DNA from 2 places in the Streptomyces sp. NPDC059989 genome. Region 1 is predicted to be linked to the other one. Evidence: riboswitches for the same ligand, from Rfam matches in the RefSeq annotation. Region 1 holds a riboswitch; the other holds the start of a gene.

Evidence for each region. A riboswitch is a leader RNA that binds a small molecule or an ion and turns the genes downstream of it on or off. The one in region 1 is predicted to bind ZMP and ZTP.
Region 2: linked by a shared signal. The riboswitch ahead of glyA (serine hydroxymethyltransferase) and the one ahead of ACFWBN_RS07465 (bifunctional 5,10-methylenetetrahydrofolate dehydrogenase/5,10-methenyltetrahydrofolate cyclohydrolase) in region 1 are both predicted to bind ZMP and ZTP.

The regions. Positions count from the first base shown of each region.
Region 1 is NZ_JBHWUO010000006.1:58,296-66,700, forward strand. It holds gene ACFWBN_RS07455 (NAD(P)/FAD-dependent oxidoreductase) at 1-1,165, shown strand, start outside; gene ACFWBN_RS07460 (MAB_1171c family putative transporter) at 1,162-2,319, shown strand; gene ACFWBN_RS07465 (bifunctional 5,10-methylenetetrahydrofolate dehydrogenase/5,10-methenyltetrahydrofolate cyclohydrolase) at 2,383-3,228, opposite strand; ZMP/ZTP riboswitch at 3,295-3,397, opposite strand; partial or broken gene ACFWBN_RS07470 (hypothetical protein) at 3,505-4,004, shown strand; gene ACFWBN_RS07475 (RNA polymerase sigma factor) at 4,221-5,810, shown strand; gene ACFWBN_RS07480 (hypothetical protein) at 5,816-7,606, opposite strand; gene ACFWBN_RS07485 (ATP-binding protein) at 7,926-8,405, opposite strand, start outside.
Region 2 is NZ_JBHWUO010000103.1:7,146-12,077, reverse strand. It holds gene rocD (ornithine--oxo-acid transaminase) at 154-1,359, opposite strand; ZMP/ZTP riboswitch at 1,469-1,559, shown strand; gene glyA (serine hydroxymethyltransferase) at 1,595-2,863, shown strand; gene trpS (tryptophan--tRNA ligase) at 3,403-4,416, shown strand; gene ACFWBN_RS38965 (2'-5' RNA ligase family protein) at 4,538-4,932, shown strand, end outside.

The sequences.
Region 1 (8,405 bases):
GACCGCCCAGGGCTGGATCCCGCGCTTCGGGGAGAAGCAGTTCAACATCTCCTGCAGCCGCGACCTCCTCGACTCGGTGGTCCGCGCCCGGGTGACCGGCCTGGACGGGGTCACCACCCTCCAGCGCAGCCGGGTCCGGAGCCTGGAGGGCACGGCGACCCGGATCACCGGCGTCCGCGTGGACACCCCCGAGGAGGAGGGCAGGCTGCTGACCGCCGACCTCGTGGTCGACGCGAGCGGACGCGGCTCCCGCGCCCCGACCTGGCTGGCGGAGCTCGGCGTGGGCGGCATCCGGCAGGCCGAGGTCGACTCCGGCCTGGTCTACGCGACCCGGATCTTCGAGGCGCCCGCCGGAGCCCACGAGATGGGCTTCCCCATCGTCAACGTGCAGTCCGACCCGCGCGTGCCCGTACCCGGGCAGACGGCCACCATCGTGCCCATCGAGAACGGCCAGTGGCAGGCCACCCTGTCCGGCACCCGGGGCGGCCAGCCGACCGGTGACCCCGACGCGTTCATCCCGTTCGCCAAGGGCATCCGGGACCCGATCGTGGGAGAGATCCTCGAAGGGAAGAAGCCCCTCACGGACGTCGCCGTCACCCAGGGCACCGCGAACCGCCGGATCTACTTCGAGAAGGCCGAGCTGCCCGACGGCTTCTTCGCCGTCGGCGACTCCGTCGCCACCTTCAACCCGCTCTACGGGCAGGGCATGACCGTCGCCGCGCAGGGGCTGCTGGCCGTGCGCGCCCTGCTCCGCGCCAAGGGCCTCGCCCACCCCGCCTTCGGCCGCGAAGCGCAGCGCGCGCTCGCCCCGCAGGTGGCCACCGCCTGGGAGCTCGCCACCTCGCAGGACATCCTCTACCCGGGCGCCACCGGGATGCGGCCGCGGGCCGGGGCCGGGCTGCTCAACGCGTACGTCAGCCGGCTGATGACGGGGGCCACCACCCGGGAGGCGCTCACGGCCGCCTTCCTCCAGGTCATCACCATGAGCAGCGCGCCGACGTACTGGCTGCGGCCCTCGGTGATCTGGCACGTGCTGCGCGCGTCCGACCGGGGTGCGCCCGCGGCGCCGCCGCTCACCGCGGCCGAGCGGGCGGTCGCCGGACTGGACGCCGCGGACCAGGCCGGCCGGACGGGCCCGGCCGACCCCGTCGGCCAGGTGCGATGACCGACGGCCTCATCCTCTACGGGCCGGGATCGCTGATGCTCCTGACCCTGCTCGTCAAGGCGCCGACACTGCGCAGGAGCTGGGACCAGCCGCTCATGCGGGCCGGGTTCACGCTGCTCTCCGTCGCCTGCCTCGTCGTCTTCCTGGCGGCCCCGCCGTCGATCGCGGCGGTCAACCGCCTCACCGGTGTGGTCAACTTCGCGGCCCCGCTGGTGTTCTGCACGATCACCGCGTTCTCCGGATCGTGCGTCCTGCTGGTCGTGCACTGGGCCGGCGGGCCGCCGGCCGTGGTGCGGCGGGCCACCCGGCTGACGCTGACCGGCTTCGGCACCGTCTCGCTGGCGATCGTCACGCTGTTCGTGATCGGCGACGCGCCGGTGGAACGGCTCCGGGACCTGGACACGTACTACGCCAACACGCCCTGGATCCGGGAGATGATCGTCTGCTACCTGCTGGCGCACACCGTCGGCACCTCGGCGCTGACCGTGCTGGCCGGGAAGTGGCTGCTGCGCGCCGATCCCTCGCTGCGGCCGCTGCGGACCGGACTGGCCCTGATCACGGTGGGCGGGCTGCTGGACCTGGGCTACATCGTCGTGAAGTGGACCGCGCTGGGTGCCCGCTGGACGGGCCGCGACTGGGACACCCTGTCCACGGACGCGGCGCCCCCGCTGGCCGCGGCGGCGGCCCTGCTCGTGGCCTCGGGTTTCATCGCCCCGCTGGTGGGCGGCTCGGCGGCCTGGCGGGACTTCCGCCAGTACCGGCGGCTGCACCCGCTGTGGAAGGCACTGCGGGGGTTCGCGGCGTCGAACGTGCGGACCGTGCCGCTGGCGTGGTGGTCGCCGGTGGGGATCCGGCTGATCCACCGCGAGTCGGTGATCGACGACGGGATCCTGGCGCTGGCCGGCTGGTTCGACCCGGAGGTGCGCAGCGCCGCGTACGAGGCCGCGCGCGGCCAGGGCCTGTGCGAGGCGCGGGCGGCGACGGTGGCGGACGCGGCGGTGCTGGCCTCGGCCTGCGGGCGCCGGGCGGCGGCCGGACCGGCACACCCGGACCCGTACCGCATGGACTGCCGGTCGCTGGTCGCCCTGGCCCGGGAGTTCCGCCACTCCCCGATCGTCGCGAGCGCCCGCCGGTCCGCCACCATCGAGGCCTGACGCCCCGGGCCCTCGGGCCCGGGGCGTCCGCGCCGTCCCGGCGGCCTGCCCCAGCGGCCCGCCTCAGAGCTCCGCGAGGTCCAGACCGGCCTGCGCGGCCGCGGCCTGCACGGTCTGCTCCAGCAGGACCGCGATGGTCATCGGGCCGACACCACCCGGTACGGGCGTGATCAGCGAGGCGCGGGCGGCGGCGGACTCGAAGTGGACGTCGCCGACGTTGCCCTCGTTGTAGCCGGCGTCCAGGACCACGGCGCCCGGCTTGATGTCCTCGCCCCGGATGAACTCCGCCTTGCCGACGGCGGCGACCAGCACGTCCGCCTGGCGCACGATCGACGGCAGGTCCCGCGTACGGGAGTGGCAGTAGGTGACGGTGGCGTTCCGCTCCAGTAGCAGCATCCCGGCCGGCTTGCCCAGGATCGCGCTGCGGCCGACGACCACGGCGTGCTTGCCGGTCAGGTCCACGTCGTAGGCCTCCAGCAGGCGCATGATGCCGCCGGGGGTGCAGGAGACGAAGCCCGGCAGCCCGAAGCCCATGGCGGCGAAGGAGTGCATGGTGACCCCGTCGACGTCCTTGCCGGGGGCGATGGCCTCGAAGGCGGCGCGCTCGTCGATGTGGTGCGGGACGGGGTGCTGGAGCAGGATGCCGCTGATCTCCGGGTCCTCGGAGAGCGCGGTGAGGGCGGCCACGAGCTCCTCGGTGGTGGTCTCGGCCGGCAGCTCCACGTGGCGGGAGGTGATCCCGGCCTTGGCGCATCGATTCTGCTTCATGCGTACGTACGTCACGGACGCGGGGTCCTCGCCGACCAGCACGGTCGCGAGGCAGGGCGCGGTGCCGGTGCGCTCGGTGATCTTCGCCGCGTAGGCGGCGGTCTGCTCCGAGATGCGGCGGGCGAGGGCGGTGCCGTCCATCAGCCGGGCGCGGGCGGTGTCGGTGGTGGCAGTCGTCACGGGGTCTCCTGAACGTCGCTGCGGATCGCGGTTCGCCCAGGCGCGCGGCAGTCGACGTACCGGAGGTGCGGAGGTACGCCGGGCCGCTCCCCGGTGGTGATCCACCCGAACGCCAGTCACGGCCCGTCGTCCACTGTAGTCGACTTATCCGGTGGTTGACCGGGGCCCGACCTGGGACGATCAAGACATGACTCGCACTTTCGACCTCCCCCAGACTTCGTCCGGGGGGACCCCCATGTGGCGGAGGCCGAATCCGTGTCCGTGGAGGGCTGGGACTTCTCCTGGCTCGACGGCCGGGCGACCGAGCAGCGCCCCTCCTGGGGCTACCAGCGCCTCCTGCGCGAACGCCTGGCCACGGTCCGCTCCGCCCTCGACATCCAGACCGGCGGCGGCGAGGTCCTCGCCGGGGCCGGCCCCCTGCCCCCGCTGACGGCGGCCACCGAGTCCTGGCCCAGCCGGAGGAGGTCCGGCGCGGCCGGCACCCCGACGACGCGGTCGCCGACGCCACCGGGGCGGGCCTGGAAGTCGTCGATCTCCGCTCCGAACGGCTGCGCGCGGAGTTCCACGACATCGGAGCCGTGATCTACTTTCTCCGGAAGGTGATCTGGATGGTGCCCGGCTTCACGGTCGGGCAGTACCGGGACCGGTTGCGCGAGCTGCACGAACAGATCGAACGCGAAGGCCCGTTCGTCGCGCACACCGCCCGCTTCCTCATCGAAGCCCGCAAAACGGGGTGACGTGGAGGGCGGACGGATCCTCCCCTGATCGGGTTGCGTGGCCACAGCGTGGCGCAGGTCACTCAATTCAGCGCGTAACGAATCGACTCGGGCATGCGATGAACCGACAGGTGTCCTCGCGCGGCCCCGGAATACAGACCCCCCTCGGGTCTGTTTCCCGAGTTCGCGCGATGATGTCCCGCCCACCCCTTATCTGTTCGCAACGAGAGGCTCCTTGTGTCGCTCAGCCCGTCCCGTACGTTCCCTCCGGAGATCGCCGAATCGGAGGCCCTCGTCGCGCTCGTCGAGCGCGGCCGCGAGCAGGGTCACATCAACGGTGACGACGTGCGCCAGGCCTTCGAGGCCGGCCGCATCCCGGTGGACCAGTGGAAGCGGGTCCTGCGCAGCCTGAACCAGGTCCTGGACGAGGAGGGTGTCGCCCTTCACGTCAGCGCCGCCCCCGCCACCAAGGCTGCCGCCAAGAAGCCCCGCAAGGCGGCCGCCGCACCTGCCCGCACCGTGGCCAAGAAGGCCGCCGCCGCGCCGCGCCCCATCGGCGCCCGCAAGACGGCCGCCACGGCCGCGACCACGACCACCGCTGCGGCGATATCCGCATCGTCGGCCGGCTCCGTCGAGGACGAGGCGACGGCCGATGCCGCCGCCGAGCCGAAGAAGCGGACGGTCAAGAAGACCGCCACCGCGAAGAAGACCGCCACCAAGAAGACGGCGGCGAAGAAGACCAGCGCCAAGGACGCCGACGACGCCGAGGCCCCCGTGGCCGAGGGCGAGGACTGGGCGGCCGAGGACCTCGCCGACGAGGCCGAGGAGGAGACCCCCAAGGCCGGCGGCACGCAGGGCTTCGTCCTGTCCGACGACGACGAGGACGACGCCCCGGCGCAGACGGTCATGGTGGCCGGCGCCACCGCCGACCCCGTCAAGGACTACCTGAAGCTGATCGGCAAGGTGCCGCTCCTCAACGCCGAGCAGGAGGTCGAGCTCGCCAAGCGCATCGAGGCGGGCCTGTTCTCCGAGTACAAGCTCGAAGAGGAGGAGGACCACAAGCCCGCCTTCAAGCGCGAGCTGGAGATCCTCGTCGAGGACGGCCGGCGTGCGAAGAACCACCTGCTGGAGGCCAACCTCCGTCTCGTGGTCTCCCTCGCCAAGCGCTACACGGGCCGCGGCATGCTCTTCCTGGACCTGATCCAGGAGGGCAACGTCGGTCTGATCCGCGCCGTGGAGAAGTTCGACTACACCAAGGGCTTCAAGTTCTCCACGTACGCGACCTGGTGGATCCGGCAGGCGATCACGCGTGCCATGGCCGACCAGTCGCGCACCATCCGCATCCCCGTGCACATGGTCGAGATCATCAACAAGCTCGCCCGCGTGCAGCGCCAGATGCTCCAGGACCTCGGCCGGGAGCCCACTCCGGAGGAGCTGGGCAAGGAGCTCGACATGACCCCTGAGAAGGTCATCGAGGTCCAGAAGTACGGCCGCGAGCCGATCTCCCTGCACACCCCGCTGGGTGAGGAGGGCGACAGCGAGTTCGGTGACCTCATCGAGGACTCCGAGGCGGTCGTGCCCGCGGACGCGGTCTCCTTCACCTTCCTCCAGGAGCAGCTCCAGTCGATCCTGGGCACGCTCTCCGAGCGCGAGGCGGGCGTGGTCTCCATGCGCTACGGCCTCAACGACGGGCAGCCGAAGACCCTGGACGAGATCGGCCGCGTGTACGGGGTCACCCGTGAGCGCATCCGCCAGATCGAGTCCAAGACCATGTCGAAGCTGCGCCACCCGTCGCGTTCGCAGGTGCTGCGCGACTACCTCGACTAAACCGCTCAGGTCAGTCGGAAGACCGGCCCTCGTGGCGCGAACGGCAGGGAGGCACCCTGCGGGATCAGGTAGGCGTGCTCGCGCCGGATCCGCAGGGTGTCGCACCAGCCGTCCGTGATCACGAGGACCGGGGCGCCGGGCGGGAAGTCCTCCGCCCGCTGCAGCAGGTCGATGCCCGGCTGCAGCTCCGTGCCGCCGCGTCCGCGCACGCGGACCCGGCCGGCGATCTCGGTCGGCGGCAGATAGCCCGCGTCGTACGGCGCCGCGTCGCAGAAGACGACGCGTGCCGCCGGTACGTCGCGGGCTTCCGCGTACGAGGCGATGGCGCCCAGTGCCTTGCCGAGCAGGGCGGCGTTCATCGAGCCCGAGGTGTCCAGCACCACGCCGAAGGTGCAGCGGGCCACCTCCTCCGGCGGGAAGTGACGGCCCGCGCGCGGGATGTCCGGGGTCGAGGCCTGGCGGCGGGCCGGGCGCGCGTAGGACCGTACGGGCTCGGGGCGCGGCACGTACTCGTCGAACCAGCGGGCGAGCCGCGCGTCCCAGGGCACGGGCGGGTGGGCCAGCGCCCGGATCTCCTGGATCAGCCCGGCGGGCAGCAGGCCCCGCTCCCCGTGTACGTGCAGGTCGAAGCCCTGGACCAGGCCGCGCTGGTAGAACTCGTCGAGGTCCGCGTACGGGCGCCGCGCGCCGTGCGCGAGCGGCTCGCCCAGGATGTCCCCGGCGCCCTTGCCGCGCAGGGTGGCGAGCCGCCGCATCCGGCGCAGGTCGGTGGTGATGCGGTCGTAGACCTCCTCGACCGAGAGCCCCTGGAGCAGCGGGTCGTACAGGAGGCCCTCCGGCATGCTCCCGACCCGCATCTCCACCAGCCAGCCGTTGACCACGTAGTCGGCGGCGATGTTGTGCAGGTACGGGTCGCGGGCGCCGCGGCGCTCCCCGTGGCGCAGGGCGGCGTGCAGCATCTCGTGGGCCAGGATGAACCGCCACTCCTCGTCGTCGAAGGTGCGCAGCGGGTTGATGTAGATCTCCCCGGCGGTGGCGCTGACGGCGGCGATGGAGATGTCCTGGGCGCGGGCCAGCTCGGCGTCGGCGACCACGGTCAGGCCGGCCGCCAGGCCGCCGAGCAGCGGGTACGAGGAGACGAACCAGTTCAGCGCGCGGTCCCAGGGGCGCTGTGGGCGGCCCTCCTGGCCGCCGGCCGCGACCATGGTGGCGGAGACGGCCCGGGTGAGGGCGTGGGCGAAGGCGGTCTCCCAGTCGGGGACGGTGTTGGTCAGGGCCCGCCAGCCGACCAGGACCTGGTCGGGGTGGTCCCCGGCGGTGCCGCAGTTCTCGTAGGCGGGCGGGATGCCGTCGCGGCGCCAGCGGGCGGCGAGCAGCTCCTCGTCCCCGCCGGGGTACTCGGGCGGGAGGTGGTCGGGGGCCCTGCCGACGGGGAAGGTCAGCAGGAAGCGGTTGACGACGGCGCAGCGGGCGGCGAGGTCGAAGCGGTCGGGCTGGGGGCGATCGTCCTCCTTGGCGGCGGGGACGTGGCCGAAGCCGAGGTGGAGCAGGGCGTGGGCGAGTGCCCAGGCCCACTCGCGGGGCTCGGCCCGCTTGGTGGGGTGGACGTGGAGGATGCCGTTGGAGGTGACGGCGACCAGTCCCCCGGCGGGGGTGGCGGCGCATCCGGTCTCGCGGCAGATCTTGCCGTTGACGGCGCCGAGCGCCGGGTTCCGCTTGACCAGGGCCAGGCCCTCGGCGAAGGCCTGGGTGGCGGGGTCGGGCTTGGCGTTCTTGGCACGCGGGCGGCGGCTCATCCTGCGGCCCCGCCGGGCGCGGGCCGGTTTCGGCGGGGTCGGGTGTGTGGCGGGGCGCCCCCGCAGGGTGCCGAACGCAACTCCGCTTCACTCTCCGACGCCTCGTCACGTTCGGCACCCGAGGAGGTGCCCCGGCGCGCGCCCGGCCCCGCCGAAACCGGCCCACCGGGCGCGGTCCGGTCGGGCACGGTCCGGTCGGGCACGGTCCGGTCGGGCACGGTCCGGTCGGGCACGGTCCGGTCGGGCACGGTCCGGTCGGGCACGGTCCGGTCGGGCACGGTCCGGTCGGGCCGCTTCCCCGCGCGGGAGCGCACCCCGCTCATCGGCGGGCCTCGACCAGGCGCGGCATGTCGCGGGCGGCCTCGATCAGGAACCAGCCGGGCAGGGCCGGCAGACCGTCGGCGTCGTCGGCGATGACGGTCTGGGCGACCTCGACGGATATCTCCGCGAGCTGCACGAGCAGCGATTTCGCCCGGTAGGCGGTCTCGCGCAGGCCGGGCGAGACATGGGCCTTGTCGGCGGGCAGTTCCTTGATCAGACGTCCGCGGAAGGCCTCGGCCAGGTAGTACAGCAGGTCCCGGTCCTCCAGGCCGCGGGGCCAGCTCGCATCGCCCTTCATGATCGCCTCGATGCCGAAGGTGTGGCGGACGATCTTTGCGTAGCCGCAGAAGGAGACGGCGTGCGCGGGGGTGAGGGTGCCGTGCGCGATCACCTTGAGGGTCTGCTCGTCCAGCCCAGCTCCGAAGGAGTGCAGGGCGTCGGAGAGCATGTGCCACGAGCGCGGGGTGGAGAAGGGCTC
Region 2 (4,932 bases), on a different contig from region 1:
GCAGCCTTGTTGCGTTCGGCGCCCTGCGGGGGCGCCCCGCCACACACCCGGCCCCGTCGAAACCGGCGGGCCGGGCGCCCCGTGACACACCCGGCCCCGTCGAAATCGGCGGGGCGGGCGCCCCGCCGCACACTCGGCTTTGCCGAAACCGGGTCAGGCGGTGAGCACCGCGCGGAGCTGGTCCAGGCCCCAGTCCAGGTCCTCCTTGGAGATCACCAGGGGCGGGGCCAGCCGGATCGTCGAGCCGTGGGTGTCCTTCGCCAGTACGCCCCGCTCCATCAGCTTCTCGGAGATCTGCCGGCCCGTCCCGCGTGCCGGGTCGATGTCCACGCCGGCCCACAGGCCCCGGCCCCGTACGGCGGTCACCGCGCCCCCGCCGACCAGCAGGCCCAGCTCCCGGTGCAGGTGGTCGCCGAGCTCGGTGGCCCGCTGCTGGTACTCCCCGGTCCGGAGCATCGCGATGACCTCCAGGGCGACCGCGCAGGCGAGCGGGTTCCCGCCGAAGGTGGACCCGTGCTCACCGGGCCGGAACACCCCGAGCACGTCCGTGTCGGCGACGACCGCCGATACCGGCACCACACCGCCGCCGAGGGCCTTGCCGAGGATGTACACGTCAGGGACGACCTCCTCGTGCTCGCACGCGAAGGTCTTGCCGGTCCGGCCCAGCCCCGACTGGATCTCGTCCGCCATGAAGAGCACGTTCCGCTCGCGCGTGAGCTCCCGTACGCCCCTCAGGTAACCGGCGGGCGGCACCAGCACCCCCGCCTCGCCCTGGATCGGTTCCAGCAGCACGGCGACGGTGTTCTCGGTGACCGCGTGGGCGAGCGCGGTGAGGTCCCCGTACGGGACGATCTCGAAGCCCGGCGTGTACGGACCGAAGTGGTCGCGCGCGTCGTGGTCCGTGGAGAAGGAGACGATGGTCGTCGTCCGCCCGTGGAAGTTGTCGGCGGCGACCACGATCTTGGCGTGCCCGTCCGGGACGCCCTTGACCTCGTAGCCCCACTTGCGGGCGGTCTTCACGGCCGTCTCCACCGCCTCCGCGCCCGTGTTCATGGGCAGCACCATCTCCTTGCCGCAGAGCGCGGCGAGTTCGGTACAGAAGTCGGCGAAGCGGTCGTGGTGGAAGGCGCGCGAGGTGAGCGTGACCCGCTCCAGCTGCGCGCGGGCGGCGTCCAGCAGGCGGCGGTTGCCGTGCCCGAAGTTGAGCGCCGAGTATCCGGCGAGCATGTCCAGGTACCGGCGGCCCTCCACGTCGGTCATCCACGCGCCCTCCGCGGAAGCGACGACGACGGGCAGCGGGTGGTAGGTGTGCGCGCTGTGCGCGTCGGCGGAGCGGATGGCATCAGCAGTTGTCGACACGGGGTCTCCGATCGTCCGTCAGGCCTGTGACGAGGGTGGCGTCACTGTCCATCCTCGCTCGTATATCGGGCGGAGAAACCTTTCTCGTGGCGCGCCCGCTAAGGTGACGAGTACGCACGGCGACTGGCGTACGGAGAACGAACTCCGGGGGAGTCGTGCGCGCACGACCGCATACAGGGCCGCTCGCCTGGGCCTCGCGGGGACGAGATCTGACATCGACCCCGGAGGAGCCGCCGTGAACGCGCGCCGCCATCCCGCCCTTTCCGCGACCGACCCCGAACTGGCGTCCTTCGTCGCGGCGGAAGAAGTGCTCCAGGCCGAGACCCTGCGCCTGATCCCGAGCGAGAACTACGTGTCCGCGGCCGTGCTCGAAGCCTCCGGCACGGTCCTCCAGAACAAGTACAGCGAGGGCTACCCCGGCCGCCGCTACTACGAGGGCCAGCAGAACATCGACCGCGTCGAGGCCCTGGCGATCGAGCGGGCGAAGGGCCTGTTCGGCGTGGACCACGCCAATGTGCAGCCGTACTCCGGCTCGCCGGCCAACCTGGCGGTCTACCTGGCCTTCGCGAAGCCGGGCGACACGGTCATGGGCATGGCGCTGCCGATGGGCGGGCACCTGACCCACGGCTGGGGCGTCTCGGCGACGGGCTCGTGGTTCCGGGGCGTGCAGTACGGGGTCCAGCCCGGGACCGGCCTGATCGACTACGACGCGGTCCGCGACCTGGCCCTGGCGGAGCGCCCGAAGATCATCTTCTGTGGCGGCACGGCCCTGCCCCGGACGATCGACTTCGCGGCGTTCGCGTCGATCGCCGAGGAGGCGGGCTCGATCCTGGTCGCGGACGTGGCCCACATCGCGGGCCTGATCGCGGGCGGGGCGCACCCGTCCCCGGTGGGGCACGTGGACGTCGTCTCCACGACCACGCACAAGACCCTGCGGGGTCCGCGGGGCGCGATGCTGATGTGCCGGGAGGAGCACGCGAAGGCCATCGACAAGGCGGTCTTCCCGGGCCTCCAGGGCGGCCCGCACAACCAGACGACGGCCGGCATCGCGGTGGCCCTCCACGAGGCGGCGCAGCCGTCCTTCACCGCGTACGCGCACGCGGTCGTCGCGAACGCCAAGGCGCTGGCGGAGGCCCTGCTGGCGCGGGGCTTCGACCTGGTCTCGGGCGGTACGGACAACCACCTGATCCTGATGGACCTGACCTCGCGGGACGTGCCGGGCAAGGTGGCGGCCAAGGCGCTGGACCGCGCGGGCATCGTGGTGAACTACAACACGGTCCCGTTCGACCCCCGCAAGCCGTTCGATCCCTCGGGGGTGCGGATCGGTACGCCGTCGCTGACGTCGCGGGGGCTGACGACGGAGCACATGCCGGTGGTGGCGGACTGGATCGCCCGTGCCGTGGATGCCGCCGGCAAGGGTGACGAGCCGGCCCTGGCCGCGGTCCGCGCGGAGGTCGCCTCCCTGATGGCCGCCTTCCCGGCCCCGGGCCTCCCCCTGTCCTGACCTGCGGTCGGCTGCGGCTCACGGATCGGGGCTCCGCCCCGGACCCCGCGCCTCAAACGCCGGCGAGGCTGGATGTGGCCGCTGCCGTCGGGCCGGCGCGGCCGGGTGGGTGCGCCTCAAGCGCCGGCGGGGCTGGATGTGGCTGCTGCCGTCGGGCGGGCTGGATGCGCGGAGCGCGATTCCAGCCCGCCCGGCGTTTGAGGGCGCGGCCTGGCCGGAGGCGCCGGGTGCGGGGCGCAGCCGCCGCGGGGCCGTTCAGCCCCGCCGGCGATTGAGGCGCGGGTGCGGGCAGCGCCCGCGAAGCTCCGCGCAGCGGCACCCTCGAGCCCAGCCCGCCGGCGACGGCGCGAGGCCGGGGGCAGCGCCCACGGAGCCCCGCGCCGCGGAAACGGCGGAAAGCGGTCGCTCGGCCGAGGCAAGATCCGGACGCACCGCTACCGCCCGGTACCCCGGCACGGCACGGACGGCGCCGTCGCGACCCGGAAGGTTCCGGCCAGCGGCGGGCCCGAGCCCGCCCCCGCACCTGAGAGAATGAGCCCATGGCTTCTGATCGTCCTCGCGCGCTCTCCGGCATCCAGCCCACCTCCGGTTCGTTCCACCTCGGGAACTACCTCGGTGCCATCCGCCAGTACGTCGCCCTCCAGGAGACGCACGACGCGTTCTACATGGTCGTCGACCTGCACGCGATCACCATGCCGCAGGATCCGAAGGATCTCCGCGCGAACACCCGCCTCTCCGCCGCGCAGCTGCTCGCCGCCGGCCTGGACCCCGAGCGCTGCACGCTCTTCATCCAGAGCCACGTGCCCGAGCACGCGCAGCTCGGCTGGGTCATGAACTGCATCACCGGCTTCGGCGAGGCCAGCCGGATGACCCAGTTCAAGGACAAGTCCGCCAAGAGCGGCGCCAACAACGCCACCGTCGGGCTGTTCACGTACCCGATCCTCCAGGTCGCCGACATCCTGCTCTACCAGGCGAACGCCGTCCCCGTCGGCGAGGACCAGCGCCAGCACATCGAGCTGACCCGCGACCTGGCCGAGCGCTTCAACCAGCGCTTCGGCCAGACCTTCACCCTCCCCGCCGCGCACATCGTCAAGGAGGTCGCGAAGATCTACGACCTCCAGGACCCGGCGATCAAGATGTCGAAGTCCGCGTCGTCCCCCAAGGGCCTGATCAACCTGCTCGACGAGCCCAAGGTCACCGAGAAGAAGATCAAGAGCGCGGTCACCGACACCGAGGCCGAGATCCGCTTCGACACCGAGAAGAAGCCCGGCGTCAGCAATCTGCTCACGATCTACTCCACCCTCACGGGCGAGACGGTCCCCGCCCTGGAGGCCAAGTACGAGGGCAAGGGCTACGGCGCGCTGAAGACCGACCTGGCCGGCGTGATGGTCGATTTCGTCACACCGTTCAAGCAGCGCACCCAGGAATACCTGGACGACCCCGAGACGCTGGACTCCATCCTGGCCAAGGGCGCGGAGAAGGCCCGTGCGGTCGCCGCCGAGACCCTGGCACAGGCGTACGACCACCTCGGTTTCCTGCCCGCCAAGCACTGACGGAAGCACCACGGAAGCACTGACGGACCGAGGGCCCTGGCGAGACGGGGGGTGTCGGCCCCACACTGGGGCGACTGCACTCCATCTCGGCAGTCCACAGACACAAGCGGAGGAGAGATACGTGGGGACCGTAACGCTCGGCGTTTCGATCGCGGTCCCGGAGCCGTACGGCAGCCAGCTCCAGCAGCTGCGCGCCGGCTTCGGGGACGCCGCCGCGCACGGCATCCCCACGCATGTCACCCTCGTCCCGCCCACCGAGGTGGAGGCGGACCGGCTCCCGGCGATCCGCGCCCACCTGGCCGCCGTCGCCGCCGCCTTCCACGCCTTCGGGATGCGGCTGGCCGGCACGGGAACCTTCCGCCCCCTCTCGCCGGTCGTCTTCGTCCAGGTCGTCGAGGGCGCGCCCGGCTGCACCCGGCTCCAGTCCGAGGTCCGCGACCCCCAGGGGCCGCTCAGCCGCGAGCTGGCCTTCCCGTACCACCCGCACGTCACGGTCGCCCACGGGATCTCCGAGGA